Regions from separate parts of the Saccharopolyspora sp. NPDC050642 genome, predicted to be linked through region 1. Evidence: riboswitches for the same ligand, from Rfam matches in the RefSeq annotation. Region 1 holds a riboswitch; each other region holds the start of a gene.

Region 1 (7,369 bases):
ACCAGCGCGCCGACGACCCAGCTCACCGCCGCCGCGACGAGGCTCGACACCAGGTAGTAGAAGCCGTAGTAGGTGCCCGCCAGCCGCTCGCTGCCGACGATCGGCAGCAGTTCCATCGCGAACGGATTGGTGATCGCCATGCCGATCGTGAACACGACGGTCGTCAGCAGCACCGGAACGCACGCGAGCGCGATCGCGCCCCAGTCCGGCTCGCCCGCCGCGGGCGCGTCGAGCAGCGGGCTGCTCAGCAGCACTGGCAGGAAGGACGCGCCCATGCACGCCAGCCCGATCGACACCGCCCGTCCCGCGCTCCACCGCCTCCGGCACCACTGCGTGATCCGGACCTGCAACGCGATGCCGACCACGGTCGACACGACGAACACGGCGGCCACGGCCTCGGTGAGCCCGGAAACCCGCTGCGCCTCCAGCGGCAGCATCAGGTAGAGCTGGTTGTAGAGCCCGAAGTACGCCGACAGCGCCAGGGTGAACAGCAGGAAGCGCCGGTTGGCGAAGACCTCGCGCCAGCTCCCGAGAACGCTGCGCTGCTGCGGGCTGCGTTCCTGTCGCGGCAGCACGATGATCTGGGTGACCGTCAGCACCGCGAAGGCGATGCACGCCACCAGCGCGATCAGCCGGAAGTCGACGGCGAGCAACGCGGCGCCCAGCAACGGCCCGACGAGAGTTCCGGCGTGCGCGAAGACGTTGAACACCGCGAAGGCCTCCGCGCGCCGATCGCTGGCCTCGTGCATGAGGTAGGTGCGCACGGCGGGGTTGAACAGGGCGCCGGCCAGGCCGGTGAGCACGGCGGCGGCGACCAGCCCGGGCAACGACGTGAACACGCCGAAGAGCCCGAAGGAGGCCACCCGCAACGCGGACCCGGCGATGATCATCGGCCGGCACCCGAGCCGGTCCGAGGCGGTCCCGCCGGCCAGGAACATGCCCTGCTGGCTGAGGTTTCGGATGCCGAGGACCAGCCCGATCACCGCCGCGCCGTACCCGAGGCCGGCCATGTGGGCGGCGAGGAACGGCAGCAGCATGTAGAAGCCGACGTTGATGCCGAACTGGTTGACCACCAGCAGCCGCGCGGCGGGCGACAGCCGCCGGAATCCGTCCCGGGTCATCGCACCCCCTCCTCGCACACCGGGCATCCGGAACCGACGCAGGCCAGGCCGATCGCGAGCGTTCCGCTGCTCGACTCGACGATCGCGGCGCCGGGCCGCAGCTCGCCGCGCCGCCGGGCGCTCTGGATCAGGGACAGGGCGGCCCGGGCCTTCATGCCGCCCGGGGCGAATCCTTCGAGCTTCGCCCAGAAACCGGGGTGGGGATGGGCGAGCGGCGTCCCGATGCGCAGCACCGGGGTGTTGCCGATGAGTTCCAGCGCGGAACGGCACGTCGGGCCGCCGTCGGTCCAGGACGTCCAGGTGGCGGTCACGGCAGCTCGCCCGGGTCGGCGGTGTGCAGGTGGATCTCGGTGTGGCCGCCGGTCAGCCAGAAGAACGGGTACGGCTCCGCGGACAGCGCGTGCACCTCGGTGCCGACCATCTCGCGGAGCACCGCGCTCCCGGTCTGCGCGAACATCACCAGCGGCAGCCCGCGTTCGCGGCACAGCCCCGCGATCTCGTCGAACGTGCCGTTGCCGAGCACCATTCCGGAGGCCAGCACGGCCTGCGATCCGGCGATCGCCTCCCGGTGGTCCCGGACGATCGGCTCGCCCCACTCGGTGCGCCCGCCCTTCAGATCGCAGGGAACCGGGCGAAGACCGCGCTCGCGAAGGGCGGCGAGCAGGGAGTTCACGACGCCGATCACCGCGACGCGCCCGCCGGCCGGCGGAACGAGCCCGGCCACGGCGCGTGCGCGGGTCATCGACTTCGACAGCGACGTGCCCGGCGGGACGTGCACCGTGCGGGATCGCGGGTGTTCGTCGTGCGGAGTCAGCGACGCCAGGTAGGCGTCGAGCACGGCGACCCGGACGGCGGGTTCGGGATGCGCCAGCAGGTCGGCGACGGCGCTGCCCACCAGGTCGTGCATCGCCAGGGAGTCGAGCTCGCCGGGCTCCACGGCGCACGAGCCGACCGCGCTGCCGACCCGCACGCTGAGCACGGAATTGCGGTAGCCGGCGGACCTTCCGGCGTGGTGTGCACTTTGGACGGTCATGAATGCGACGGAGGCGGTCGCGTTGTCCACGCGTGCCTCGTCGGGGTGGGCCGGGTCCGCAGCGCGCACGCGTTCGATCTGCGAACGCAGCGCCGCATGCGTTGCGGGGCACGCGGAGTTGCCAGGGGGAAGCAAGGTGTCTCCACGCAGGTGTCAGCGGACGAACGGGGCGTAGTTCGTGCTTCCTACCTGCTGGTCCGGAATGCCTTGCGGGATCGGGCCCGGTCGGGCCGGGTGCGGTGGCAGGGGCGGGTGGCGACGACGCGCGCGGTGCGGTGCTGCACCTTCAGTACCTCCTCCGGGGCTCCGCGACCCCGTACGAATCGGTACGACGGCGTCAGTCTCCTGACTCGTGGATCATCGCTACCCGCGCGCCTTCCCACCGCTAGGTGCGGCAGTGGCATCGGTGGCGGTAGCTCCCCATTCACAGTGGCGGGACCGTGCCGGATTCACACCGGCTTCCTGCTCGCCGTCGCATGAACATCGACGCTGACGCTTGCACCCGACGGGCCGGGTGTCAAGACGCGCCAGGCAAGATCACCTCGGTGCCGGGGGCGAATGCCGGCCCCTGCAGCTGCTTGCGCGGTCCTCGGTGGACATTCGCTCAGCGCGCCAAGCGCCCGAGCAGGGCGGCCGCGATGCCGATCATGACGCCGGCGGCGACGACCAGGACGCCGAAGTCCAGCGCCAGGTGCGCGGGCGTGCCGATCAGCAGTCCGCGCAGGGCGTCGACCTCGTAGCCGAGCGGGTTCGCGTAGTTGACCGCCTTCAGCCACCCCGGCATCAGGTCGACCGGGTACAGGGCGTTGGAGGCGAAGAACAGCGGCATGGTGATCGCCTGCCCGATGCCCATCAGCCGGTCCCGGGACAGCACCAGCCCGGCGATCGTGATGGACAGGCAGCAGAAGAAGGCCGAACCGAGGACCACCACGGCGCCCATCGCGAGCAGGTTCACCGGGTTCGCGGTGAGGCCGACGCCGAGCAGCGCCGCCAGCACCAGCACCACGAGCGCCTGCACCAGCGCGCGCACCCCGGCGGCGAACGCCTTGCCGGTCACCAGGGCGACTCGCGGCGTGGGCGTGACCAGCAGCTTCGCCAGCACTCCCGCATCCCGCTCCCAGATGATCTGGATGCCGTAGAAGATCGCGATGAACAGCGCCGACTGCGCGAGGATGCCCGGCGCGAGGAAGTCGAGGTAGGGGACGTTGCCGGTGGGGATCGCGCGCAGCGCGGTGAACACCTGGCCGAAGATCAGCAGCCACAGCGCGGGCTGCACGGCCCTGGTGAGCAGCTCGGCCCGGTCGTGCCGCAACTTCTGCAGCTCCACCAGGCACATCGCCGCCACCCGCGCCGCCACCAGGCCCGGCGGGCTGCGCCGCACCGGTTCAACTGAGGCGGCCGGAGGTGCGTCGAGTCGCGCGGACATCTCGCATCCCTTCTCCCGTTTCCTCGAAGGTGTCATCGGTGATCGTCCGGAAGACGTCGTCCAGCGTGGCGTCCGGTCCCACGGCCGCCTTGAGCTCGGCGGGGGTTCCCCGCGCCCGGATCCGCCCGCGGTGCATCAGGGCGAGTCGCTCGCAGTGCTGGTCGGCCTCGTCCATGTAGTGTGTCGTGACCAGCACGGTCATCCCGGTCTCGGCGCGGATCTGGGCGATCCGGTCCCACACGCCCTCCCGGCCGATGGGGTCCAGACCGATCGTCGGCTCGTCCAGCACCAGCAGCTTTGGCCCGCTGACCAGCGCCTGCGCGAGTTCGAGGCGGCGCACCATGCCGCCGGAGTAAGTGCCGGCCAAGCGTTCGGCGACGGTGGTGAGCCCGACAGCGGCCAGCGCCGTGCGCACCGCGGAGCGCCGCTGCGCACGCGGGACGTCGAAGAGGCGGGCGAACAGCGTGACGTTCTCCCACCCGGTCAGCGACCCGTCGGCCGAAAGCTGTTGCGGTACATAGCCGATCAGCCGGCGTGCCGCCAGCTTGTGGCGTGCCGCGTCGACCCCGAAGATCTCGACCGCGCCCGCCGCGGTGGGCAGCAGCGTGGTGATCGCCCGGATCGTGGTGGTCTTGCCCGCGCCGTTGGGCCCCAGCAGCCCGAACACCTCGCCGGTCCGGACGTCCAGGTCAATCCCGTCGACCGCGACCTGCTCGCCGAACGACTGCCGCAGGCCCCGGCACCGCACCGCAACCTCGGTCATCGGCGCCACCTCCTTCCAACGCGAGGACCAATGCGCGCAACCCGTGCAGGGCATCGGCGACCGCGTTCTGATCCGCCGCGGACAGCTCGGCGAGGGCGTCGCCGACCAGGCGGGTCCGCGCCTGCCGCCAGGCGGCGACCCGGTGCGTGGCGGCGTCGGTCAGGTGCAGCCGGACCGCGCGGCGATCGGCCGGATCGGTCTCGCGACGCAGCAGGCCGACCCGGGTGAGCTGGTTGACCAGGGTGCTCGCGGAGTTCGCCGCCATGCGCAGCCGGAACGCGGCACCGGCCACGCTGACGCCCGGCTGCTGCTCGACGACCTGGAGCAGTTCGACCTGCGCGCCGCGCAGGTCCGGCATCGGCAATTCGGCGCGAAGGCTGCGCCGCACGACCCGCCGCAGGGTCGAGATCACGGTCGTCAGCTCGTCGGCGACGGCCCGGGAATCCACATCGCCCACCTGACAAAGCTACCTCTCATTGCGAGGTATCGGCGGATCACCGAGAGGCGCGAGGTACAGGAGCGAATCCCCGTGCCACAGGGGAACAATCCCGCCGCGGTCGGTGCCCGCGGCGGGGAGGAACCGGGCGGCCGTCACGATGCGGCACCACGTCCAGGTCGGCGGGAGCAGGCCAGGGCCAGTCCGCCGAGGACCGTGCCGAGCACGCCGAGCAGCACGGCCACGATCGCCCCGGCCAGCCCATTGCCGGTGCCGAGACCGCCCGCGGAATTGGCCCCGTGCAGCCCGCCGACGATCGCGCTGATCGGCCCCAGCAGCAGGGCTGCGACGGCCCCGGCTCGCCGGTTGCCCGCGCTGGTGCGCTTCGCGGACCGCGCCAGGGCCAGCCCGCCGAGGACCGCGCTGACCAGACCGATCACGGCGGCCGTGGTGGGCACGGTCCGCCCCGCGCCGAGGTCGTAACCGCCGATGGCGGCGGCGACGTGCGTGGCGGGTAGGAGGATGACGGACATCGGGGATCCCTTCGGTCGGTCGCCGGCAGCACGTGCACCGGTCGCGGTCGGTCGACGACGCGTTGCCGGTGGAGGCTTTCGTCGATTGGCTGCGAACGATCGTTGCGCCTCGAGGTCCGGACGTCCTCCGTCGGCAGGCGGCGACGGATACGGAGTTCGGCGTAGCTGGCCCGCTCGGGACCGCGCTCCTCGACGTAGCCGGCCGCGCAGCCGGGCGGAGTGGTTTCCCGGCCGGGAACCCTATGATCGCGACATGCCGGACCGCGTCGAGTTCTTCCGCCTGCCCGCCTGGGCGCAGGACTTGTTGCTGGCGTTGTTCATCACCGCGATGCAGGTCCAGGGCACCGCATCCCGCGCCGCCCGCGATCCCGAATCGGTGCTGCGCCCCCTCTCCGACCTCGGGCACCTGGGATACGTCCTGCTGATCGCCGGTGGCGTGGTCGTGGCCGTGCGCCGCCGTTGGCCCGTCGCGGTGTTCGGCGCGACCGCACTCGCCAGCGCGGCCTACTACGCCCTCGATTTCCCGGACGGGCCTGGATGGCTCGGACTCTTCGTCGCCACCTACACGCTCGCCTCCCTCGGCGACGGACGCCGCTCGCTGGTGATCACCGGCGCCGGGATCGCGGTCCTGGCCGCGTGCTGGCTGATCGCTGCCGCCGACGTCGAACCACCGGCGGCCATCGGCTGGGTGTTCTTCCGCATCGGTGCGTCGGTCATGAGTGCGGCGCTCGGCGAGAGCGTCCGCTCGCGGAGGTTCATCGCGGCCGAGGCGCTGGCGCGTGCCGAGCTGGCGGAACGAACTCGCGAGGAGGAAGCGCGGGCCCGGGTCGACGAGGAACGGCTCAGGATCGCGCGGGAGGTCCACGACACGGTCGCGCACGCCATCGCCATCATCAATGTCCAGTCCGGAGTCACCGCGCACGTGCTCGACAAACGGCCGGAGCGAGCACGCGAGACCTTGGAGGCCATCGAGCGGACCAGCGCCCGGGCGCTGCAGGAGATGCGGACCATCCTCGGGGTCCTCCGCGACGACGGCGACGGCCGCGTCCCGCACCCCGGCCTCGGGCAGATCGATGAGCTCACCGCCAAGGCGCGGGAGGCCGGGCTCGAAGTGGAACTAGCGGTGAGTTCGCCGCCGGAGGTCCCCAGCGCGGTGGGCAGCGCCGTGTACCGGATCGTGCAGGAATCGATCACCAACGTGATTCGCCACGTCGGCCCGACCCGGGTCGCGATCGCGCTGGACCACGACGCCGACACCTTGGAGGTCCGCGTGGCGGATGAGGGCGGACGAGAACGAGCAGGCATGGCCGCACCGCATCCGGGCGGGAACGACGGCCGGGACGAGCCCGGCCGCGGAATCGTCGGGATGCGCGAGCGCTGTCAGCTGCTGGGCGGCGAACTCGAAGCCGGCCCGCTCCCGGGCGGTGGTTTCGCGGTCACCGCGAGACTGCCGTTGGCTCCGACCGCGGTGGTGGGCGCATGAACACCGCGACAGCCGCGTCGAGACGCGATGCGCCCATCAAGGTGCTGCTCGCCGACGACGAGCAGCTGGTGCGCTCCGGTTTCAGGCTCCTGCTCGACCTCGAGGACGACATCACGGTGGTCGGGGAAGCCACCACCGGCGCAGAAGCCGTGGAGCTGGCCCGCGCCGCGCGCCCGGACGTCGTGCTCATGGACATCCGCATGCCGGGGATGGACGGCATCCAGGCCACCAGGCAGATCGCCACCGCGAACGGGCTGCAGCACGTCCGCGTCCTCATCCTGACCACCTACGACACCGATGATCACGTCTTCGAAGGCCTGCAGGCCGGCGCCAGCGGGTTCCTGCTCAAGGACGCCGGCCCGGCCGAGCTCCTGCACGGCGTCCGCGTGGTCGCCGCCGGCGAATCCCTGCTCGCGCCGCGCATCACGCGCCGCCTCATCGCCCACTTCACCGCGCGGCGGACCGCAGGCGACGCCGCTGAACGCCGGCTTTCGGTCCTCACTGAACGGGAACGCGAGGTCCTGGCGCTCGTGGGCCGGGGCATGAGCAATGACGAGATCGGCGCGGAGCTCTT
Region 2 (7,369 bases), on a different contig from region 1:
CTCGAAGATCACGTAGAACGCCACGAGGTCGCGCAGGAACGCCTGGTCGGCCTCGGTGCTGCCGGTGGCGAAGTCGGGGTCCTCCAGGCTGCGGGTGTACTGCAGCGCCCAAGCGTCCTTGTCGGCGATCGACGGGATCTCGCGGTACATGTTGAACAGCTCGCCCTCGTCGAGGCCGAGGCTTTCGCAGATGTACTGGAAGGTGTGGGTGTGCACGGCCTCTTCGAAGGCCTGCCGCAGCAGGTACTGGCGGCACTCGGGGTTGGTGATGTGCCGGTAGACGGCGAGCACGATGTTGTTGGCCACCAGGGATTCCGCGGTGGCGAAGAACCCGAGGTTGCGCTTGAGCAGCAGGCGCTCGTCCGCGCTGAGACCTTCGGCGGACTTCCACAGCGCGATGTCGGCCTGCATCGAGATCTCGGTGGGCATCCAGTGGTTGTTGCAGCCCGCGAGGTACTTCTCCCACGCCCAGCCGTACTTGAGCGGGAGCAGCTGGTTGACGTCGGCGCGGGCGTTGATCATCGCCTTGTCGCCGACGGCGACGCGCCCGCCGGAGCGGTCGATCTCGCCGAGCCCGGCGGCCGAGGAGGGGGATTGCAAGGAGGTCATGCTGTGTTGCTCCATGGGAAATCGCGCGATTCGAGTCCGCGCGTCGAACAGGACGTGACCTGGGCTCCGGCCCTCGGGTCCCGCAATTTCAATGGAAATCGGACCTTCGATTTCCATTGAAATTGCGGCGGGATGCCAGGGTGGGGGTTACTGGCAGGCTTCGCAGTCGGGGTCTTCGACCGAGCAGGCCGCGCCGGGCGCCGCGGTCGGGATCTCCGCGACCGGGACCGCGGTAGCGACCGCCGTCGGGCCCGCGGTTGGGACCGCGTTGAGCTTGCCGTCGGTGCCGCGCAGGGTGCTCTTCTCCACGTGGGTCGCGCTGGTGGAGCGCAGGTAGTACGTGGTCTTCAGGCCCTTGTGCCAGGCGAGCCGGTAGAGCTCGTCGAGGGTGCGGCCGCTGGGCCGGCTGACGTAGAGGTTCAGCGACTGCGCCTGGTCGATCCACTTCTGGCGCCGCGCCGCAGCTTCGACCAGCCAGCGCGGCTCGATCTCGAACGCGGTGGCGTAGAGCTCTTTGAGCTCCTGCGGGATCCGCTCGATCGGCAGCAGGCTGCCGTCGTGGAACTTCAGGTCCGCGACCATCGCGTCATCCCACAGCCCCACGCGCTTCAGGTCGGCGACCAGGTGCGGGTTGACCACGGTGAAGTCGCCGGACATGTTCGCCTTGACGTACAGGTTGCGGTAGACCGGCTCGATGGACTGGTTGACGCCGCAGATGTTGGAGATCGTGGCGGTCGGCGCGATGGCCATCACGTTGGAGTTGCGCATGCCATCGCGCACCACCCGCGCCCGCAGCGCCTCCCAGTCCAGCGTGGACGACCGGTCCAGGTCGACGTCGCCGTCGCGGGCCTCGGCGAGCAGTTCGAGCGAGTCGATCGGCAGGATGCCGCGGCTCCACAGCGAACCGTCGAAGGACTCGTAGCGGCCCCGCTCGGCCGCCAGCGCGCTCGACGCGGCGATGGCGTGGTAGCTGATCTGCTCCATGCTGCGGTCGGCGAACTCCACCGCCGCATCCGACGACACCGGGATGCGCTGCACGAACAGCGCGTCCGCGAAGCCCATCAGCCCCAGCCCGACCGGCCGGTGCCGCAGGTTGGACCGGCGCGCCTCGGGGATCGTGTAGAAGTTGATGTCGATGACGTTGTCCAGCATCCGCACGGCGGTGCGGGTGGTGCGCTCCAGCTTCTCGGCATCGATGCCGTCGGCCGTGACGTGCCGGGCCAGGTTGATCGACCCGAGGTTGCACACCGCCACCTCGTCGGTGCTGGTGTTCAGGGTGATCTCGGTGCACAGGTTCGAGGAGTGCACGACGCCGTTGTGCTGCTGCGGCGAGCGCAGGTTGCACGGGTCCTTGAAGGTGATCCACGGGTGGCCGGTCTCGAAAAGCATGGTCAGCATCCGCCGCCACAGCTCCACCGCGCGGACCCGCTTGAACACCTTGATCTCGCCGCGGTCGGCGGCCTGCTCGTAGGCGCGGTAGCGCTCGGCGAACGCCTTGCCGTAGAGGTCGTGCAGGTCAGAGGTCTCGTCCGGGGAGAACAGCGTCCACTGCTCGTCGGCTTCGACGCGGCGCAGGAACTCGTCGGGCACCCAGTTCGCGGTGTTCATGTCGTGGGTGCGGCGGCGGTCGTCGCCGGTGTTCTTGCGCAGGTCGAGGAACTCCTCGACGTCGATGTGCCAGGTCTCCAGGTACGCGCACACCGCGCCCTTGCGCTTGCCGCCCTGGTTGACCGCCACCGCGGTGTCGTTGGCGATCTTCAGGAACGGCACCACGCCCTGCGACTTGCCGTTGGTGCCGTTGATGTGGGCGCCGATGCCGCGCACCGGCGTCCAGTCGTTGCCCAGCCCGCCGGCGTACTTCGACAGCAGCGCGTTGTTGCTGATCGAGTGGAAGATGCCGGACAGGTCGTCGTCCACAGTGGTCAGGAAGCAGGACGACAGCTGCGGCCGGGTGGTGCCGGCGTTGAACAGCGTCGGCGTCGAGCACATGAAGTCGAACGACGAGAGCAGGTGGTAGAACTCGATGGCCCGCGCCTCGCGGTCGTCCTCGCGCAGCGCGAGGCCCATCGCGACCCGCATGAAGAAGGCCTGCGGCAGCTCGAACCGGGTGCCGTCGTGGTGCAGGAAGTACCGGTCGTAGAGGGTCTGCAGCCCGAGGAAACCGAAGGTCAGGTCGCGTTCCGCCACCAGCGCGCCGCCCAGCCGCGCCAGGTCGAAGGCGCCCAGCTCCGGATCCAGCATCTCCAGCTCGATGCCGCGCCGCACGTAGTCGGCGAAGTACTCCGGGTAGCGGGCGCGCATCTCCTCCTGGTCGGCCTCCTGCGGCTCGCCCAGGTAGCTCAGCGCCTCGCGGCGCATCCGGTCCAGCAGCAGCCGGGCGGTGACCTGCGAGTAGTTCGGTTCGGTCTCGATCAGCGTGCGCGCCGCCATGACCTGGGCCAGCGAGAGCTCGTCGTCGCTGATGCCGGTGTAGCCGGTGCGCCGCACCTCGTCGAGCACGGCTTCGGCGGACACGCCGGACAGCCCGGCGCAGGCTTGGTGGACCACAGTGGACACGCGGGTCCAGTCGTTGAGTGTCGCCGTCACGGGCTCTCTCCCTCGCGAGCTCGGCGGACCACGACGGCGCGCGAGGAGACCCGCGGCGGCAGCCGCTGGTCGTCCGCGCAGACCCGCCCTCGAGGTCCCGGACAGCACGCTTCGCGCGTGCACCGGTGGCAGGTCTTCGGACTCACGGGCGGCCTAGTGGTCGTGGCTTCCCAGGCTGTTCGCCCAGTGCTCTACCCGCTGCCGTTCGGCAGCCGGGTCACGACTTTCGTTCCCGTTCACCGCTGCGGGGCAGTCCCGGATTCGCACCGGGTTCCCTCTTGCCTCACCGGATGCCTCCGGTGAACCACCAGCGATCGACACACTACATGTTGGGTTCGGGGGAGGCGTGCATGGGCAGATAACGGCGTGGCGCGGTACCGGTCGACAGTCCGGGCGCGGTGGCCGAGACTGGGCGGCCGGGGGCTGGCGAAAGGGGACCCGGTGGACGAGGCGAAGCTTCGGTCGTTGCTCTCGGAGCTGACCGTGGCGGACAAGGCGCGGCTGCTGACCGGAGCCGACTTCTGGACCCTGCACCCGATGCCCCAGATCGGGCTGCGGTCGCTGGTGCTCTCCGACGGCCCGAACGGGGTGCGCGGAACGACCTGGGACGAGCGCGACACCTCGCTGCTGTTCCCGGTGGCGTCCGCGCTGGCGGCGACGTGGGACCGGGCGGCGGCGCGGACCGCGGGGGAGATGTTCGGCGACGAGGCGCGCCGCCGGGGCGTGCACGTGGTGCTGGCGCCGACCGTCAACGTGCACCGAAGTCCTTTCGGCGGAAGGCATTTCGAGAACTTCTCGGAGGATCCGCTGCTGATCGGCGAGATCGGCGCCGAGGTGGTCGCGGGCATCCAGTCGCGCGGGGTGGCCGCGACGCCGAAGCACTTCGTGGCCAACGACAGCGAGACCGAGCGGCTCAGCTACGACGCGATCGTCGACGAGCGGACGCTGCGCGACCTCTACCTCAAGCCGTTCGAGAGGATCATCGCGAAGGCTTCGCCGTGGGTGCTGATGGCCGCCTACAACTCGGTGAACGGCAGCACGATGACCGAGAATTCCGCGCTGGTGAACGACATCCTCAAGGGCGAGTGGGCGTGGGACGGCGTGCTCGTGTCGGACTGGTTCGCCACCCGTTCGCTCCAGGCGGCGGCGCTCGGCGGCCTCGACCTGGCGATGCCCGGGCCGAAAAGCCCTTGGAGCGGCGGGAAACTCGCGAAGGCCGTGGAGAAGGGCGGAGTTTCCGAGTCGGTGCTCGACGACAAGGTCCTGCGCGTCCTGCGGCTGGCCGACCGCGTGGGCGCGTTCGAGGACTCCGAGCCCGGCGGTGGCGGTCCGTCGGAGGAGGCCCGGCCGGTCATCCGGCGGCTCGCGGCGCAGGGGTTCGTGTTGCTGCGCAACGAGGTCGTGTCGGACGCGCCGCTGCTGCCGATCGACCCGAAGGTCGCCAAGGTCGCGGTGATCGGCGAGAACGCCACCATCCCGGCGGTGCAGGGCGGCGGCTCCTCGCACGTCAGCCCGCCGCACGTGGTGACGCCGCTGGACGGGCTGCGGGCGGCGCTGCCGGACGCGGATGTCGTGTACCAGCGCGGTGTCCGGCACCGGCGGCTGCTGGACGTGATCCCGGGAGCGGAGGTCACCGATCCGGAGGGCGAGGGCAGCGGCCTGCGCGTCGACTACCTCGGTGCCGACGGCGAGGTGCTCGAAAGCGAATTGCGCGGCACCGAGCGGCTGCTGTGGCTCGGCGGGCTGCCTGCCGGGACGAAGTCGTTGCGGTTGCGGGGGAACCTCCGGCTCGACGTCGGTGAGCACGTGTTCGGGGTGAACGGCACCGGCGGCTTCCGCGTCGAACTCGCGGGCCGGGAGGTGCTGGCCGCGGACGTGGTGCGCGCGGACGGGATCGACGATCCGATGGGCGACATGCTGGAGCCGCCCGAGCAGCGGTTCAACGTGGTGCTCGTGGAATCGGACCTGGACGACGCCGGTCGGGCCGCGCTGACCGTGGAGTTCACCCCGCAGAGCCTCGATGCGCTGGTGGCGGTCGGAATCGGGCACCGCGCACGGGAATGGGACGACGCCAGCGAACTCGCGGCGGCCCTCGCGATCGCCAGGGACGCCGATGTCGCGGTGGTCGTGGTCGGCACCAACGACGAGGTCGAGACAGAGGGCCGCGACCGCGATTCGCTGGACCTGCCCGGCGCGCAGAACGAGCTGATCCGCAAGGTCGTGGCGGCGAATCCGAACACCGTCGTGGTGGTCAACGCCGGCTCGCCGGTGCTCATGCCGTGGGCCGCCGACGTGCCCGCGGTGCTGTGGACCTGGTTCGGCAGCCAGGAGTACGGGGACGCGCTGGCCGATGTGCTGCTGGGCGAGGCGGAGCCCGGCGGCCGGCTGCCGACGACGTTCCCCGCCGAGCTCGCCGACGTCCCGGTCCCGCTGCCCGGCGTGCAGCCGGTGGACGGCGAACTGCATTACACCGAGGGAACCTTGGTCGGCTACCGCGCGTACGAGGACCGGGGCGTGACACCGGCGTTCCACTTCGGACACGGGCTCGGGTACACGACCTGGGAGTACCTGGAGGCCGTCGCCGAAGGCGAGGGCGTGCGGGTCAAGCTGCGCAACACCGGCGACCGAGCGGGACGCGAGGTGGTGCAGGTGTACGCCGCGGAGCCGCTGCGGCTGGCGGGGTTCGCCGTCGCCGAGGCCGAGGCGGGAGCCGAGGTGTCGGTGGTGGTGGACGTCGAGCCCGGGTCGGGCGAGCTGCGCGTCGGGCGCAGCGCCGGCGATCTGCGGATCGGCGCAGCGAAGAGCCCGTGAGTCCGGTGGACCCACGGGCTCTTCTCCGGGTCACTGCTGGGCGAAGGCCTTCTGCAGGTCGTCCAGGACCAGGTTGGCGGCGATCGGGCCGAGGCCGAGGTACCAGGTGTCGTCCTGGACCTCGATGGCCTTGCCGTTCTTCACGGCGTTGAGGGTCGTCCACTGCACCGAGTCGACCACACCGGTCATCTGCTGCTTGGCGCTTTCGCCGTAGGCGGCGTAGAACAGCTGGTCGCCGTCGGCCTGGGAGATCTGCTCGCGGCTGATCTTGGTGTGGGTCTGCTCGATCTGCTGGTTGTCGGGGCGGCCGAAGCCCGCGTCGGCCAGGATCGTGCCGATGAAGGAGCCCTTGCCGTACAGGCGGATGTCGCCGGGGATGAACCGCAGCATGCTGACCTTGCGGGCGGCCGGGTCGCCGACCTGCTTGCCGATGTCGGCGGCGCGCTGCTGGTAGGCGTCGAGGATCCGCTGCGCCTCGTCCTTCTTGCCCAGTGCCTCGGCGTCGAGCAGGAAGTTCTGCTTCCAGGTCTTGCCGACGGTCTCGGCGAACACGGTCGGCGCGATCCTGCTCAGCGCCTCGTAGTTCTGGTCGTCGCGGACCTTGCTGGAGAGGATCAGGTCCGGCTGGAGCGCGGTGATCTTCTCCAGGTTGGGCGAGCCGATGGTGCCGACGATCTCGATGTCACCGGCCTTCTCGGCGAGGTACGGCTGCAGCGTCTTGTTGGCGTCCGGCAGCACGGTTCCGATCGGCTTGACCCCCAGCGCCAGCACCGCGTCGAGTTCTCCGGTGTCCAGCACGACCACCCGCTGCGGGGTGCCGGTGATCTTGGTCTGGCCCTTGGCGTGAGTGACGATCCGCTCGGTGCCTTGGGGCGCGGGGGACTGCTCGGGGGTCGACGTGCCGCACGCCGCGGCGGTGCCGAGCGCGAGCACGGCGGTGATGACCGCGAGCAGTCGACGAGGACGGAACATGGTGCTCCCTGCCTGTCCGGTTGGCTCCAAAAGTTTGGCAAGCCTAACCTGAACGGAGTAGCGAAACCAGTATTGAGAGCGTTCTCACGCGGAGATCGCCGAGCTGCGATGATCTTGGCGTGGTAGAGGGGCGGATGTGGATTCGTTGATCCCGCGCGAGCGGGCCGAGATCGCCCCGGGGGCGGTGCACGTGCCCGACTGGCTGGACGTCGAGCGGCAGCGCGAACTGGTCGTCGCGTGCCGGGAATGGGCGCGGTCGCCGGCGGGCCTGCGATCGGCGCGGCTGCCCAGCGGCGGCGTGATGTCGGTGCGGACCGTGTGCCTCGGCTGGCACTGGTATCCCTACCGCTACTCGCGAACGGTCGACGACGGCGACGGTTCCCCGGTCACG
Region 3 (7,369 bases), on a different contig from region 1:
GCCGACGTCGTGCACCGCAGTGGGGTCGAAGTTCTCCCGGACGAACCGGTCCATCTCCTTGTGCTCGAACGACAGGTAGTGCGTGTTCCCCAGCGAACCGGGCTTCTCGCGAAGCTCCTGGTCGACCGACAGGGCCTCGGCCTGCTCCTGCCCGTACTTCGACGCTTCCGCCGTGGCCTTGGCCTTCGACAACACGTCCGTCAGCACATTGCCGATGATCGGCACGTTGGACGCGCCCGCGTACTCCTGCTTCCCCTGCTCGTACGCGGAGTGCTCGTGATCGGCGATGTATTCCGACCCACCACCCGGTGGCGACGTCATGACTTCCCCCTTGATTTACCTTTTTAAGTTCTACGCAAATGCTTCAGTTCTTCGGAAGATTCGCAAGCACCAACGGCGCAGCCTCCTGCGTCGCCTGGCACGCCGCTTCGGTGTCACGCGCGGTGGCGTTAATCGCAATGGATTCCTTTGGAGATAGGGGGAAGAACACCCCGCAGTCTCCTGGACCGACGAGCTCGCGGACGCGCTTGCCGTCCACACCTGCGACAGAGACGGCATCGACCTTGCCACCGGTGAGGTTCAGTTCGTCCACCGACTTGTCGCTGTTCACCACCACGGAAATGCCGCCTACAGCAAGCTTGAAATCACAGCCAGGAGCACCCGCGTAGCGCTTGGGCGTGCCAGGACCTTTGACGCCCAGCTTTGCCGTATCGGCCGACTTCAACATCTCGCAGGGATCGATGGCTGCTGCCGCATTGCTCGTCGGCGATGCGCTCTCGCCGGTTTCTCCTGAACCGTCGCCGGTTCCGCCAGTGCCCGACGATCCACAGCCCGCGACACCCATCGCCAACAGCGCGAGCGCTCCGGCGATCACAGACTTCGTCAACGACCTACGCACCTGAGCAATCCCCGTTCTCAATCCCGCACGCCAACGTTGCCAGCGTTGCCCTCGTCGACTTCCTGGTAGGCTTGAATGCCCTTCTTGATCGCTTCGATCACTTGAGGCACTCGTTCTTTCATCTGCAAGATCAGTTCTTGATAGGAACGACCGTCGCCGCCCGCTACAACTTGTTCGTTGAAATCAGCGATAGCCTGACCTGCCGGGCTATCGCCCAGTGGGGTCCGGTACATCATGTTGAACAAATCGCTCTGTATCTCCAGCAGCGGGCCGTCCTGGAAGGCCTGGAAAACCCTGATCAGCTCGTCGCCTGCCTCCGGCGTGACCTGGAAGCCGCCGCTGTTGGCCGCGCTGATGATGCCCTGCATGGCGTCGTTCGTGGCGGCGAGCCCGGCCGCCGCCGATCCAATCGACCCCGTCATCGCTTCTCCCCAGAAGGTTCGTCTTTCCCCGCAGCGCGCCCGAACCTAGCACCGCACCCCGCGCGCGAACGCCGGTACGAGACAAATCCGCAATACCTCACCCGCTTGATCGCCCCCAATGGCCTAACGCCACCGATTCGATGGTGGCCGAGCTCACGGGGTTCTGGAACGGTGCAGGCGACGAACATGGACGGTCGTCCCAGTCAGCGAGGAGCCGCCCGATGCCGACCAGGCCGCCGCTGGTGCTGTCCTTCGCCGCGCTGATCTCCAACTTCGACCGCTTCGCGGTCACCCCGATGCTGCTGCTGATCGCGCTGGCGATGGAAGAGCCGCTGGCCGCGGCGGTCGCCGTCGCCAGCGGCTACTTCCTCGCCTACGGCCTGTCCCAGCCGCTGTGGGGTTTGCTGTCGGACCGCTTCGGCCGGCTGCCGGTCATGCGCGGCACGATGCTCGCCGCCGCGGCGGGCGGGGTGGTTTCCGCGCTGGCGCCGAACCTGACCGCGCTGGTCGTGGCGCGCGTGGTCACCGGCGCGTGCATGGGGGCCGTCGTCCCCGCGTCGCTGACCTACGTCGGCGACACCGTGCCGCAGGAACACCGGCAGGGCGCGCTTTCGGATCTGATGGCGGCCTCGGCGATGGGCACGGCGCTGGCGACCGCAGTCGGTGGACTGCTGGCCGGTTTTCTGGACTGGCGCGCGGTTTTCGCGCTACCCGCTGTCTGCGCCGCGGTGTGCGTCGTCCTGCTCCGCAAGCTGCCGGAGCCGGAGCGCGCTCAGGCCCAGGGCGTGCGCAGCCACCTGATGGCGGTGCTGACGAATCGCTGGGCGCTGCTGGTCTTCGGGTTGGTGTTCGTCGAGGGTGCGGTGTTGCTGGGCACCATGACGTTCCTGGCGTCGGCGCTGGTCCACGAGGGCGTGGACGTCGCGGTGGCCGGGCTCGCCACCGCCGCTTACGGCGTCGGCGTGTGGGTGTTCTCCCGGCTGGTAAAGGTGTTGGGGCGGCGCTTGGCGGTCTGGCAGCTGATCGCGATCGGCGGCACGTCGATGTTCGTCGGCTACCTGGTCGTGACGGCCACCGCGAGCATCGCGACCGTGGTGGTCACGGCGTTGCTGCTCGGCGGCGGTTGGTCGTTCATGCACTCGTCGTTGCAGACCTGGGTGACCTCGGTGGCCCCGGAGGCCAGGGGCACCGCCGTGGCGTTGTTCGCGTCGGCGTTGTTCCTGGGCAGCGCGGCCGCATCGGCGGCGGCCGGGTATTTCGCGGAGCGCGGCTCGTACGGCTTGATCTTCGGGATCGCCGCCGCCACGGCGGTTCCGCTGCTGATCGTGGCGGCGGCCTGCCGCCACCGCTACCAAACCCGCGTCGTCGCGCCCTCGGTCGGCGTTAGGGGCGATTAAAAGAGCCCCCGCACTCGACCGGCCTGGGGGTTACCGGGAGCGCGGGGGCATCTTGCGGGTCCACCCCTGGGGGTCAGGTGGACTGCGTCACCGTACCAATCGGTCGGGTGGGCCAGAAGACGGAACGTCGGATCTCGTAATCAAAACGAGATCAAGCGGCGCGGGGGCGCTCGTCCCGGACCGCGCGGACGACGCCGGCGACGTTGTCCGCGGACAGCTCCTCCAGCCGCAGGCAGGGACCGCCCAGCGCGGCCCCGAGCCGGCCGGCCAGGCCGAGCCGGACCGGACCGTTCTCGCAGTCCACCACGACGGACGCGACGCCCGCCTCGGCGAGCAGGCCCGCCGAGCGCAGCGCGTCATCGACGGCGCGCCGTGTGCGAATCCGCCCGGTGAGCCCGGAATCCAGCGGCACGGTGGCCTTTCCGTCGGTCAGCAGCACGACCAGGGCCCGCCGCTGCGGGTCCCGCATCCGCTCGGTCTGCACCACCCGGTGCACGCGCAGCAGCCCGTCGGCCAGCGGCGTGCGGCCACCGGTGCGCAGCCGCCGCATCCGTGCGGCCGCGATGTCCACAGAGGACGTCGGCGGCAGCGCGAGTTCCGCTGAGTCGCCGCGGAAGGTGACCACGCCGACCTTGTCGCGCCGCTGGTAGGCGTCCCGCAGCAGCGACAGGACGGCGCCGCTGACCGCCGACATCCGCTCCCGCGCGGCCATCGATCCCGACGCGTCCACTGCGAACAGCACCAGGTTCCCCTCGCGCCCCTCCCGGATGGCGCGCCGCAGGTCGTCGCCGCGCAGCACCAGCCCGGGGCCGCTGCGCCCGCGCGCGACCTGGTGCGGCGCCGCGGCGGCCAGCGTGGCCGCCAGGTGGATGCCGTGACCCTCCACAGTGGATGCCCGCGTCGTCCGGCCGCTCCGCGCCCGGGACCGCGACCGCCGCCCCGGCGCGCCGTCGCCGAGCCCCGGCACCTCCAGCAGCCGCGCCTGAAAAGCCGGCGCCGGCGCCGCCGGCGGCCGCTCCGCGGGCGCCCGGTCGTCGCTGCGCTCCTCCGAGCCGTCGGCTCCGCCGTCCGGACCGGTGGGTCCTTCGGGCCCTTCCGGCGGCTGACCGCCGCCGTCCGGGCCTTCCGGCGGTTCGTCGTCGCCGTCGTCGGCGTGCTCCGCCGCCTCGGACAGGGCCTGTTGGAGCTGGTCCTCGTCGATGCCGGGCTCGTCGAACGGGTCGCGGCGGCGCCGGTGCGGCAGCGCGAGCCGGGCCGCCGCCTCGACGTCCTCCTCGGCGACCGCCTCGGCGCCGCGCCAGGCCGCGTGCGCGGTGGCGGTGCGCGCCAGCACGAGGTCGGCTCGCATGCCGTCGACGTCGAAGGACGCGCACAGCGCGGAGATCCGGCGGAGCTCGGCGTCGGGGAGGGCGACCGAGTCCACCCGCGAGCGGGCGGCGGCGATCCGCTCGGCCAGTTCGGCGTCGGCGTCGGCCCACCTCTCGGCGAACCCGGCCGGGTCGGCCTCGAACGCCAGGCGGCGGCGCACCACCTCGGTCCGGGTCGCCACGTCCCGCGACGCGGCGACGTGCACGGTGAGGCCGAACCGGTCGAGCAGCTGCGGGCGCAGCTCGCCCTCCTCCGGGTTCATGGTGCCCACCAGCAGGAACGACGCCGCGTGCGAGACCGAAACGCCTTCCCGCTCGACGTGCGCGCGGCCCATCGCCGCGGCGTCCAGCAGGAGGTCCACGAGGTGGTCGTGCAGCAGGTTCACCTCGTCGACGTAGAGCACGCCCCGGTGCGCGGCGGCGAGCAGGCCGGGCTGGAAGGCGCGGACCCCTTCGGTCAGGGCGCGTTCCAGGTCGAGCGAGCCGATCAACCGGTCTTCGGTGGCGCCGACGGGGAGTTCGACGAGCTGGGCGGGTCGTTGCGCGGCTTCGGAGCCGTGCGGGCCGTCCGGGCACTGCGGGTCGGCGGCCTGCGGGGCGCAGCCGAAGCGGCAGCCCGTGATCACGTCGAGCGGCGGCAACAGCGACGCCAGCGCACGCACCACGGTCGACTTCGCCGTGCCCTTCTCCCCTCGGACGAGCACGCCGCCGATGGCCGGGTGCACGGCGTTGAGCAGCAGCGCCAGCCGGAGGTCGTCGTGGCCGACGACGGCGGAGAAGGGGAAGCGCGGGGCAGCGGTCATGCCGGTGTTCCTTCCTCGGGGTTCGGACGCCCCGGTGGCGGGAACAAGGGGCGGCAGTGTCCTGACTCCCGGATCACCGCGCCCCTCCGGCCTTCCCAGGTCTCCCCGGTGGCTCGCGAGGGAGGGCCGCTCCCCGGTCACAGTGGCGCCGACCGTGCCGGATTCCCACCGGCTTCCTGGCGCACCCCTTGCATTCGGATCAAGGTGCATCGTCGCAGAACCGGCCCGGCGGACCAACCGGCCGCGGCGGCGACGAGACCAGCACCACTGCGGCCGGGGCCCGCGGGGTGGCGTTCTCGCGCGAAAGCGCCACCCCGCCCGCACCCAGACCGCAGAAATCGCCGTCAACTGTCACCGGCGGGCGGCGTGCAGCCCGTCGGTGATGTAGCGGTGCGCGTGGCGGGCCAGGTCCTCGTTGTCGTCCCACAGGTTCCGCCACACCGCGAGGGTGTCCGACAGCGCGGGGTCCACCACGGCCGAGGAGAAGCTCTCGAAGGTGATCGGCCCGGTGTAGCCGATGTCCACCAGCGCGCGGAAGAACGCCGGGAAGTCGATCGTGCCGGATCCCAGGTAGCCGCGGTGGCTCTCCCCGATGTGCACGTACCCGAGCCGGTCCCCGGCCTCCTGCACGGGCCGCACGAAGTCGGGTTCTTCGATGTTCATGTGGTACGTGTCGAGGTGGATGGTGACGTTGTCGGCGCCGACGTCGTCCAGGAACGCCAGGGCCTGCCGGGTGGTGTTGAGCAGGTTCGTCTCGTAGCGGTTGAGGATCTCCAGGCCGAGCGTGATGCCGAGCTCCGCGGCCTGCGCGGCCAGGTCGCGGATGGCGGCGACGGCGTTGGCCCGCGCCTGCGGCGTCGCGGCCGCCGGGTACTTGCCGAGCGTCGAGTACAGGGCGCCGATCAGGTACTTCGACCCGATGCTGTGCACCAGTTCGAGCGCGCCGCCCAGCCGGTCCCGGCCGCGCTGCACGACCGCCGGGTCGTCGTTGTTGACGTCGGCGTCGAAGGTCAGCCCGAGCGACGCCGAGGACGCCAGTCCGTGCTCGTCGAGCAACCGGCGCACCAGCTCGGTGTCGATGGTGGAGAAGTCGGTCGCGGTGAGCTCGATCAGGTCGTAGCCGGTCTCCTTGGCCTTGCTCAGCGCCAGCCGCGTCTCCTCGGGGCTCCAGCCGCCGACCCAGACGCCCGCGTGGATTCCGATCAGGTTCATTCGTAGCTCCTCGTTGTCCTGCATGGGTTTTCAACTCGGGCGAACGGCCGGGCGAGGTGCCGTGAGTGGTTTGTGCTGCTATTGCGACACAAACCACTCACGGCCACCTGCCCGCGCGAACGCCCGTTTTCAGGCCCGCACCGGGGCGGCTTCCGGGCTCGGCACCTTCAGCACCAGCGTCAGCCCCGCGGCGAGCACGTAGAGCAGCGCGAACACCCACATCACGCCGCCGACGCCGAACAGCGGCAGGGCGATCCCGACGATCGCCGGGCCGACCGCGGTGGCCAGCCCGGCCCCCAGGTTCAGCGCCGCCATCGCCGCGCCCCGGCGGTCCGGCGCCATGGTCGGCATCAGCGCGGACATCGGCACGAACCCGGCCAGCGTCGCGCCGTAGAGCACGGAGGTGATCAGCGCGATCGAGAAGCTGTGCGTGGCCAGCGGCAGGTAGTGGAACAGCAGCGTGGTCACGGCGCAGCCGATCCCGCCCATCCACCGCACCACCACGGCGAACCCGAAGCGGTCACCGAGGATTCCGCTGACCAGGTTGAAGAAGATGTTGCTGACGAACATCACCGAGGAGACCGTCAGCCACTGCGACAGCGTGAAGCCGAGCTCGCGCGTGTAGAAGATCGGCATGAAGACGATGAATCCGTACTGCGGGATGCTGTTGATCATCCGCACCAACATGCCCGCGGTCATCCGCGGCCGCTCCCACAGGATCGTCAGCCCGGCCAGCAGGCTGCGCAGCGGCTTCTCGTCGACCGCCGAGGTCGGCCGGTCCCCGTTCGGATCGCGCACCAGCAGCATCAGCAGCGCCCCGGCGACGATCACCACCAGCCCGAGCCACAGCGTGTTCAGCTGGCCGATCAGCGGAATCGCGATGTTGGCCAGCTGCGGGCCGAGCGCGGCGAAGCCGGCGCTGTAGGCGAACCAGAACCAGCCGGCCGCGGTGCCCAGCCGCTGCGTCCGGGTGCTGGCGGTGATCCAGACCAGGAACGCGTAGCCGAACAGCGGGTACCCGAAGCCGCGGATCGCGTAGCTGACCAGCAGCAGCGGGTAGTTGTGCGCCATGATCCCGCCGGCCACGAACAGGACGTGGAACACGATCCAGATCGCCGCGCCGAGGAACATGACCCGGCGCGGGCCCCAGATGTCCGACAGCGCCGCGGAGAACCAGTAGGCGGCCGCGGCGGTGATGCCGTAGACGGTGAAGATCAGGGCGACGCGGCCTTCGCTGAAGCCCTGCTGCTCGACCAGGAAGGCCGACAGG
Region 4 (7,369 bases), on a different contig from region 1:
ACGATGCAGAACAGGGCGCTCGTCCGGCTCGCGCCGCCGACCGCGATCGCCCGCAGGTAGAACGCGGTTCCGGCCACCGATCCCGCCAGGACCAGCCACAACAGCACCGCGGTCGCCTGCCCCCAGTGCGCGACGTGGCCCTGCTCGAACACCGCGATCACGCCGACCGCCAGCGCCGCCGCGCCCGACTGCACGGCGCCACCGGCCCGGACGTCGACCCCGGCGCAGTACCGCTGCTGGTAGAGCCCGCCCGCGGAGAAACCGAGCAACCCCAGCAGGGTGAGCAGGATTCCCGGGTTCACCGCGCCGTCGGCGAGCACCTGGCCGCCGAGCGTGACGACGACGGCGGCCACGCCGAGGACGAGCCCGACCATGCGGACCCGGCTCAGCCGCTCGCCCAGGAATCCGGCCGCGAGCGCCGCGGTGAGCACCGGGTTCATGGCGAGCACCAGCGCCGTCACCGATGCCGGGACCCCGACGGCCATCCCGCCGTAGCACCCGGCGAACTGCGCCCCGCTGGTGAGGATTCCGGCGACGGCGGTGTGCCCGAACCGCTTGCCGCTGGGCCAGGCCGCGCGGGAGCAGACCGCGATCGCCGCGAACACCGCCGCGGCCAGCGCGAGCCGCACGGAGGTCAGGAGGAACGGGGGAGCGGCGCCGACGCCCAGCTTCCCGGTGGGGAATCCGCTGGCCCAGATGACGACGATCGGCGCCGCCAGCGGCAGCGGGATCGAGCGGGTGCCCTTCATGATCCCAAGCCTCGCCCGCCCGGCCCGGCCGCGTCCAACGACGATAAGTAATCGCGATCGATTTCGATTGCTGATCGGTTAGGGTGGCCGCATGAGTGCAGTGCTGGACATCGTCGCGTTGCGCAGCATGGTCGCGGTCGCCGACTGCGGCGGGTTCCACCGGGCCGCCGCGGCGCTCTGCCTGACCCAGTCCGCGGTCAGCCAGCACCTGCGCAAGCTGGAGCGGGTGCTGGACCGGAAGCTGGTGGTCCGGGAGGGGCGGCAGGCCAAGTTCACCGCTTCCGGAGAGCTCCTGCTGGCGGAGGCGCGGCGCATCCTCGGCGCGCACGACGAGGCGCTGCGCCGGCTCGGCGCGGAGGAACGCCGCACGCTCGTCTTCGGCTCCACCGAGCACGCCGCCGACCGGCTGCTCCCCGAGCTGGCGACCCGGATGCGAGCCGCCTTCCCGGCGTTCGAGGTGCGGTTCCGGCTGGACCGGACGGCGCGGCTCGCGGAAGCGGTGGACCGCGGCAGCATCGACATCGCCCTGCTGATCGACCTGTCGGTCGGCGGGCGGAGCCGGGACGCGGGCCGGCTCCGGATGGACTGGTACGCGGCACCGGACTGGGCGCCGCCGGGCCCCGGCGAGCCGCTGCCGATGGTCGTCTTCGACGAGCCCTGCATCATGCGGCGGCTCGCGGTCGACGCGGTGACCGGGATCGGCCGGCATCCGGACCTGGTGTGCGAGGCCGCCGATCTGGCCGGGGTGCTCGCGGCCGCGCGGTCCGGCCTCGGCGTCACGCTGCTGCCCTCGGCGAAGCCGCGCCTGGAAGGGCTGGTGGTGCGCGACGACCTCCCGCAGCTGGATTCCGCGCCGCTGCGGGTCCGGGCCCGCCCCGGGCTCGACGACGACCTCGCGGATCTCGTCGCGAAGACGGCGCGCGAGGTGGTCGAAGCGCATTCGTGAGACATGCCGGAGGGCGCCCCCGACGGATCGGAGACGCCCCCGGCTGCGCGTCAGGCGGGCAGGTGCACGCGGCGGTGCAGGCGCTCGCCGATGTCGCTGGCCGCGTTGTCCAGCAGCTTGTGCGCCAGTTCGAACAGGGCGCGGGCGATCGCGATCTCGTCGCCGATCTGCGGTACCTCCGGGTCGTCCGGGTGGCGGCGCGCGGTGCCGTGCCCGTGCAGCGCCTGACCGCTGGGGGTGGTGAACCCGACGTCGGCGGTGGTCTTCGCGCCCGCCTCCACGACCTGGAGGTTCAGCGTGATGGTGTGGGTCTCGTTCATGGTCGCCTCCTGTACCCGTCGGCCCGCGTTCCCGCAGGCCCTTGAGGTCGCCGTAGCCCAAGCATGCGCTGGCCGACCGGAGCAGCGGAAGACCGGTGTTCACCCATCCGGGTCGCCCCGGTCGGCCGCGCAGACCGGTACGCGCGACGTACCCAACCGGCCCTCGTCGCCAAACGAGGTGCGGCGCGTCCCGCCGTGATCGACTTCACCCGGGGTTTGACCTCGGGTCGCGGGGCAGGCAAGGATACGGCCGCCGACAGTGCAGGAACCCGGTGCGAATCCGGGACGGTCCCGCCACTGTGACCGGGGAGTGGGCCCCACTCGTTGCCACGGCTGCGTGCAGCTGGAAGGCCGGGGTGCCGCATCGATCCGGGAGTCAGGAGACTGCGCGCCGGCCCCGCGCCGCGCCGCGGCGTGCGGACACCGAGCCCCTCGGGCGGGAAACCCAGGAGGTCGGATATCCCATGTCTCGGGATGCCGAAGAGAGTCGGCCGCAGGCCGGTTGGGGCGCCATCGAGCGCCGGAAAGCAGCGGTCGTGCTGGCCGCCGTCGGAGTGCTCCACCTGGCGGGTTGGGGCGCGTACCTGCTGCAGCAGCAGGATTTCGGCGCCGCGGGAGGGCTGGCCGCCGCGGGCGTGACCGCGTACCTGCTCGGATTGCGCCACGGGTTCGACGCCGACCACGTCGCGGTGATCGACGACGCCACGCGGCTGCTGATGCAGCGCGGCAGGCGACCGGTGTCGACCGGCATGTGGTTCGCCCTCGGGCACGCCAGCGTCGTGCTCTTCCTCGCCGTCGCGGTCGCTTTCATCGCCGGGCCCGCCGCGCAGCAGTGGGCCGAGGAGGCCGGCGTGCGGATCGCCACGGCGGTGGACCTGATCGTGATCGCGGTCCTGACCGCACTGGCCGTGCTCAACGCGCTGGTGCTGCGCGATGCCCTGCGGCTGCTGCGCCGCGCCCGCCGCGGCGCGGTCGACGAGGCCGAGGTCGAGCTGGTGCTCGGGCGGCGCGGCCTGCTCGCCCGGGTGCTGCGGGGGCGGATGCGCAACGTGGCCCGCTCCTGGCACCTGTTCGGCATCGGTCTGCTGTTCGGGCTCGGCATGCAGACCGCCACCGAGATCACCGTGCTCGCCATGGTCTCCCCGACCGAGCACCTGTCAGCGATCGCCGTGCTGAGCCTGCCGCTGCTGTTCGCCGCCGGAATGTGCACAGTGGACAGCGTGGACGGCATGTTGATGTCCCGGGCCTACACGTGGTCGCTGGCGCGGCCGCTGCGGCGGTTGTGGGTGAACGTGACGACCACCGCGCTGACGGTGGTGCTCGCCGCGGTCGTCGCGCTGGTCGTCCTCGCCGGGTTGCTCCAGGAGCTCGGCGCGTCCTTCGCGGAGCCCGTCGCGGCCATCGGCGACCACTTCGAGCTGCTCGGCTATCTGACGCTGGCCGCTTTCATGGCAGTATGGGGCGGCGCCGCGCTCTGGTGGAAAGTCGCCGCCCGCGGCGACGACGCGGAACGCGCGTGACCGGCGTCCACCGGCTGTGCCAGGTGGCGCCCCGCGGTCAGGCCGGTGATCGTGAGCCACGACGAGGTGGCCTACCGCGTGGCTGCGCCCCCGTGCACAAGGCCCCGGCGAGTTCGCCGGGGCGGAGCCGACATGGACTACGGACATGACCAAGCACACTGAACAGCACTACTTCGCCGGGCTCGACCTCGCCGGGAAGCGGGTGGTCGTCGTCGGCGCGGGCACCGTCGCGCAGCGCCGGGTCCCGCGCCTGATCAACTCCGGTGCGCTGGTCGACGTGATCGCGCCGGAGGCGACCCCGGCCGTCGAGGCGATGGCCGAGGCGGGCGACCTGACGTGGCACCGGCGCCCCTACGCCGACGGCGACCTGGAAGGTGCTTGGTACGTCGTGGCGTGCGCGACCGGGGCCGAGGTGAACGCCGCGGTCGCGGCCGAAGCCGAGCAGCGCCGCATCTTCTGCGTCCGCGCCGACGACGCCTCGCAGGGGACCGCCGTCACGCCCGCGGTGGCCCAGCACGGCGGGCTGCTGCTCGGGGTGCTGGCGGGCGGCGACCACCGGCGTTCCGCCGCCGTGCGGGACGGGCTCGTGGAGGCGTTGCGCACCGGTGTTGTCGACGAGCGGTCCGAGCCGCCGGCGCCGGGCGTCGCGCTCGTGGGCGGCGGCCCGGGCGACCCGGACCTGATCACGGTCCGCGGGCGCCAGCTGCTGGGCCGCGCGGACGTGGTGATCACCGACCGCCTGGCGCCGCGCGAGCTGCTCGAAGAGCTCGGCCCGCACGTGGAGGTGGTGGACGCCTCGAAGATCCCCTACGGGCGGGCGGCCAACCAGGACGTCATCAACTCGCTGCTGATCGAGCACGCCAAGGCCGGCAAGTTCGTGGTCCGGCTCAAGGGCGGCGACCCGTACCTGTTCGGGCGCGGGTTCGAGGAGCTGCTGGCGTGCGTCGAGGCCGGGGTCGCGGTGACCGCGGTTCCCGGGATCACCAGCGCTTTCGCGGCTCCCGCCGCGGCCGACGTGCCGGTGACCCACCGCGGCGTCGCGCACGAGGTCGTGGTCGTGTCCGGGCACGTCGGGCCGCACGACGAGCAGTCGTTGGTGGACTGGCCGACGCTGGGCCGGCTGCGCGGCACCCTGGTGCTGATGATGGCGGTCAAGCGGATCCGGGAGTTCGCGGCCGTCCTGATCGAGCACGGCCGCGACCCGAAGTCGCCGGTCGCGGTGGTGCAGGAAGGCACCACGCGCAACCAGCAGACGCTCCGCACCACGCTCGGCGAGGTCGCCGACGCCGTGCGGGACGCGGAGATCAAGCCGCCCGCGGTGATCGTCGTCGGTCCGGTGGCGGACCTCGCTCCGGAGTCGCGCCGGTAGTGCCGGAGCCCCGCAGTTTCAATTGAAACTGCGGATCCGGTTTCAATGGAAATTGCGGGAAGCCGGTTCCGGGCGGGGTCTCGTGGCCCGCCCCGGACCGGTTGTCAGCGCTGGCCGGGCCCGTCCTCCAGATCACCCTCGGTCTGCAGGTAGACGTCCTGCAGCGCCTGCAAGGTGTCCGGGTCCGGCTCCTGCCACATCTGCCGGTTGGCGGCCTCCAGCAGCCGCTCGGTGATGCCGTGCAGCGCCCACGGGTTGGACTCGGTGAGGAACCGCTGGTTCTCCTCGTCCAGCACGTAGGTCTCGGCGAGCTTCTCGTACATCCAGTCGGCCACGACGCCGGTCGTGGCGTCGTAGCCGAACAGGTAGTCCACCGTCGCCGCCAGCTCGAACGCGCCCTTGTAGCCGTGGCGGCGCATCGCCGCCAGCCACCGCGGGTTGACGACGCGGGCCCGGAACACCCGCGACGTCTCCTCGGTCAGGGACCGGGTGCGGATCGAGTCGGGGCGCGTGCTGTCGCCGATGTAGGCCGCCGGGGCCTTGCCGGTGAGCGCGCGGACCGTGGCGATCATGCCGCCGTGGTACTGGAAGTAGTCGTCGGAGTCGGCGATGTCGTGCTCGCGCGTGTCGGTGTTCTTCGCCGCCACGGAGATCCGCTTGTAGGCGCTCTCCATGTCGGCGCGGGCCGGCTCGCCGTCCAGCTCGCGCCCGTAGGCGAAGCCGCCCCACACCGCGTACACCTCGGCCAGGTCGGCGTCGTCGCGCCAGTTCCGGCTGTCGATCAGCGGCAGGATCCCCGCGCCGTACGCGCCCGGCTTGGAGCCGAAGATCCGCATCGTGGCGCGCCGCTCGTCGCCGTGCTCGGCGAGGTCGGCGCGCGCGTGCGCCCGCACGAAGTTCTGCTCGTCCGGCTCGTCGAGGGCGGCGACCAGGCGCACGGCGTCGTCGAGGAGCGCGACCACGTGCGGGAAGGCGTCCCGGAAGAAACCGCTGATGCGGACCGTGACGTCGATGCGGGGGCGGCCCAGCTCGTCGAGCGGGATCACCTCCAGCCCGTTGACCCGGCGCGACGCCTCGTCCCAGGTCGGCCGGACGCCGAGCAGCGCCAGCACCTCCGCGATGTCGTCACCGGACGTGCGCATCGCGCTGGTGCCCCACACCGACAGGCCGACCGAGCGGGGCCAGTCGCCGGTGTCGGCGCGGTAGCGGTCGAGCAGGGATTCCGCGATCGCCCACCCCGTCTCCCAGGCCAGGCGGCTGGGCACGGCCTTGGGGTCGACCGAGTAGAAGTTGCGGCCGGTGGGCAGGACGTTGACCAGCCCGCGCAGCGGCGACCCGCTGGGACCCGCGGGAACGTACCCGCCTTGGAGGGCGTGCAGCGTCGCAGTCATCTCGTCGGTCGTCGCGGCGAGCCGCGGCACCACCTCGGTCGCGGCGAACTCCAGCACCCGCACGACCGCGTCCTCGGCGCTGCCGAGGACCTCCCGGCAGACCTCCGGCGCCGAATCCGGGCTCCAGCCGCGGTCCTCCATCGCCTGGACCAGGGCGTGCGCGCGGGTCTCGACGTCGTCGACCTGCTCCCGGGCGGCGCTGCCGTCCTCGGCGAGCCCGAGCGCTTCCCGCAAGCCGGGCAGCGCGGCGCTCTGCCCGCTCCACATCTGGCGCGCGCGCAGCATCGCGAGCACGAGGTTCACCCGGGCCTCGCCGGCCGGGGCGTCGCCGAGCACGTGCAGGCCGTCGCGGATCTGGGCGTCCTTGACCTCGCAGAGCCAGCCGTCGACGTGCAGCAGCATGTCGTCGAATTCCGCGTCGTGCGGCCGTTCGTCGAGCCCGAGGTCGTGGTCGAGCTTGGCGGCCTGCATCAGCGTCCAGATCTGGCTGCGGATCGCGGGCAGCTTCGCCGGGTCCATCGCGGAGATGTTGGCGTGCTCGTCGAGGAGCTGTTCCAGCCGGGCGATGTCGCCGTAGCTCTCCGCGCGGGCCATCGGCGGCACGAGGTGGTCGACCAGGGTGGCGTGCACCCGGCGCTTGGCCTGGGTGCCTTCGCCGGGGTCGTTGACCAGGAACGGGTAGATCAGCGGGAGGTCGGCGATCGCGGCGTCCGGGGCGCACGAGGCGGACATGCCCGCCGTCTTCCCCGGCAGCCATTCGAGGTTGCCGTGCTTGCCCAGGTGCACCATGGCATGGGCGCCGAACTCGTCGATCAGCCAGCGGTAGGCCGCCAGGTAGTGGTGGCTCGGCGGCAGGTCCGGATCGTGGTAGATCGCGATCGGGTTCTCGCCGAAACCGCGCGGCGGCTGCACCATGAGCACGACGTTGCCCGCGCGGACGGCGGCGAGCACGATCTCGCCCTCCGGGTCCTGGGAGCGGTCGACGAACAGCTCGCCCGGCGGCGGTCCCCAGTGCTGCTCGATCGCGGTGCGCAGGTCCTCGGGCAACGTCGCGAACCAGCTCGCGTACCGGCG

Evidence for each region. A riboswitch is a leader RNA that binds a small molecule or an ion and turns the genes downstream of it on or off. The one in region 1 is predicted to bind cobalamin.
Region 2: it holds a riboswitch for cobalamin, as region 1 does, so the genes downstream of both, AB0H93_RS27435 (ribonucleoside-diphosphate reductase subunit alpha) here and AB0H93_RS02130 (hypothetical protein) in region 1, are expected to answer to the same signal.
Region 3: it holds a riboswitch for cobalamin, as region 1 does, so the genes downstream of both, AB0H93_RS24250 (putative cobaltochelatase) here and AB0H93_RS02130 (hypothetical protein) in region 1, are expected to answer to the same signal.
Region 4: it holds a riboswitch for cobalamin, as region 1 does, so the genes downstream of both, AB0H93_RS24160 (nickel transporter) here and AB0H93_RS02130 (hypothetical protein) in region 1, are expected to answer to the same signal.

The regions. Positions count from the first base shown of each region.
Region 1 covers NZ_JBFAIN010000001.1:452,353-459,721, reverse strand. Annotated here, with positions in the region: gene AB0H93_RS02140 (MFS transporter) at 1-1,121, opposite strand, end outside; partial or broken gene AB0H93_RS02135 (pyridoxal-phosphate dependent enzyme) at 1,139-1,378, opposite strand; gene AB0H93_RS02130 (hypothetical protein) at 1,429-2,223, opposite strand; cobalamin riboswitch at 2,472-2,661, opposite strand; gene AB0H93_RS02125 (ABC transporter permease) at 2,759-3,580, opposite strand; gene AB0H93_RS02120 (ATP-binding cassette domain-containing protein) at 3,540-4,343, opposite strand; gene AB0H93_RS02115 (MarR family transcriptional regulator) at 4,270-4,800, opposite strand; gene AB0H93_RS02110 (DUF6223 family protein) at 4,935-5,312, opposite strand; gene AB0H93_RS02105 (sensor histidine kinase) at 5,566-6,795, shown strand; gene AB0H93_RS02100 (response regulator transcription factor) at 6,792-7,369, shown strand, end outside.
Region 2 covers NZ_JBFAIN010000021.1:2,769-10,137, forward strand. Annotated here, with positions in the region: gene AB0H93_RS27430 (ribonucleotide-diphosphate reductase subunit beta) at 1-609, opposite strand, end outside; gene AB0H93_RS27435 (ribonucleoside-diphosphate reductase subunit alpha) at 757-3,195, opposite strand; cobalamin riboswitch at 3,305-3,519, opposite strand; gene AB0H93_RS27440 (glycoside hydrolase family 3 C-terminal domain-containing protein) at 3,637-6,006, shown strand; gene AB0H93_RS27445 (ABC transporter substrate-binding protein) at 6,037-6,978, opposite strand; gene AB0H93_RS27450 (alpha-ketoglutarate-dependent dioxygenase AlkB) at 7,115-7,369, shown strand, end outside.
Region 3 covers NZ_JBFAIN010000016.1:108,056-115,424, forward strand. Annotated here, with positions in the region: gene AB0H93_RS24230 (hypothetical protein) at 1-321, opposite strand, end outside; gene AB0H93_RS24235 (DUF3558 family protein) at 365-886, opposite strand; gene AB0H93_RS24240 (hypothetical protein) at 916-1,320, opposite strand; gene AB0H93_RS24245 (MFS transporter) at 1,542-2,717, shown strand; gene AB0H93_RS24250 (putative cobaltochelatase) at 2,869-4,887, opposite strand; cobalamin riboswitch at 4,942-5,066, opposite strand; gene AB0H93_RS24255 (sugar phosphate isomerase/epimerase) at 5,239-6,099, opposite strand; gene AB0H93_RS24260 (MFS transporter) at 6,229-7,369, opposite strand, start outside.
Region 4 covers NZ_JBFAIN010000016.1:86,170-93,538, reverse strand. Annotated here, with positions in the region: gene AB0H93_RS24175 (DMT family transporter) at 1-749, opposite strand, end outside; gene AB0H93_RS24170 (LysR substrate-binding domain-containing protein) at 841-1,695, shown strand; gene AB0H93_RS24165 (DUF1876 domain-containing protein) at 1,746-2,015, opposite strand; cobalamin riboswitch at 2,278-2,402, shown strand; gene AB0H93_RS24160 (nickel transporter) at 2,480-3,535, shown strand; gene cobA (uroporphyrinogen-III C-methyltransferase) at 3,681-4,904, shown strand; gene cobN (cobaltochelatase subunit CobN) at 5,009-7,369, opposite strand, start outside.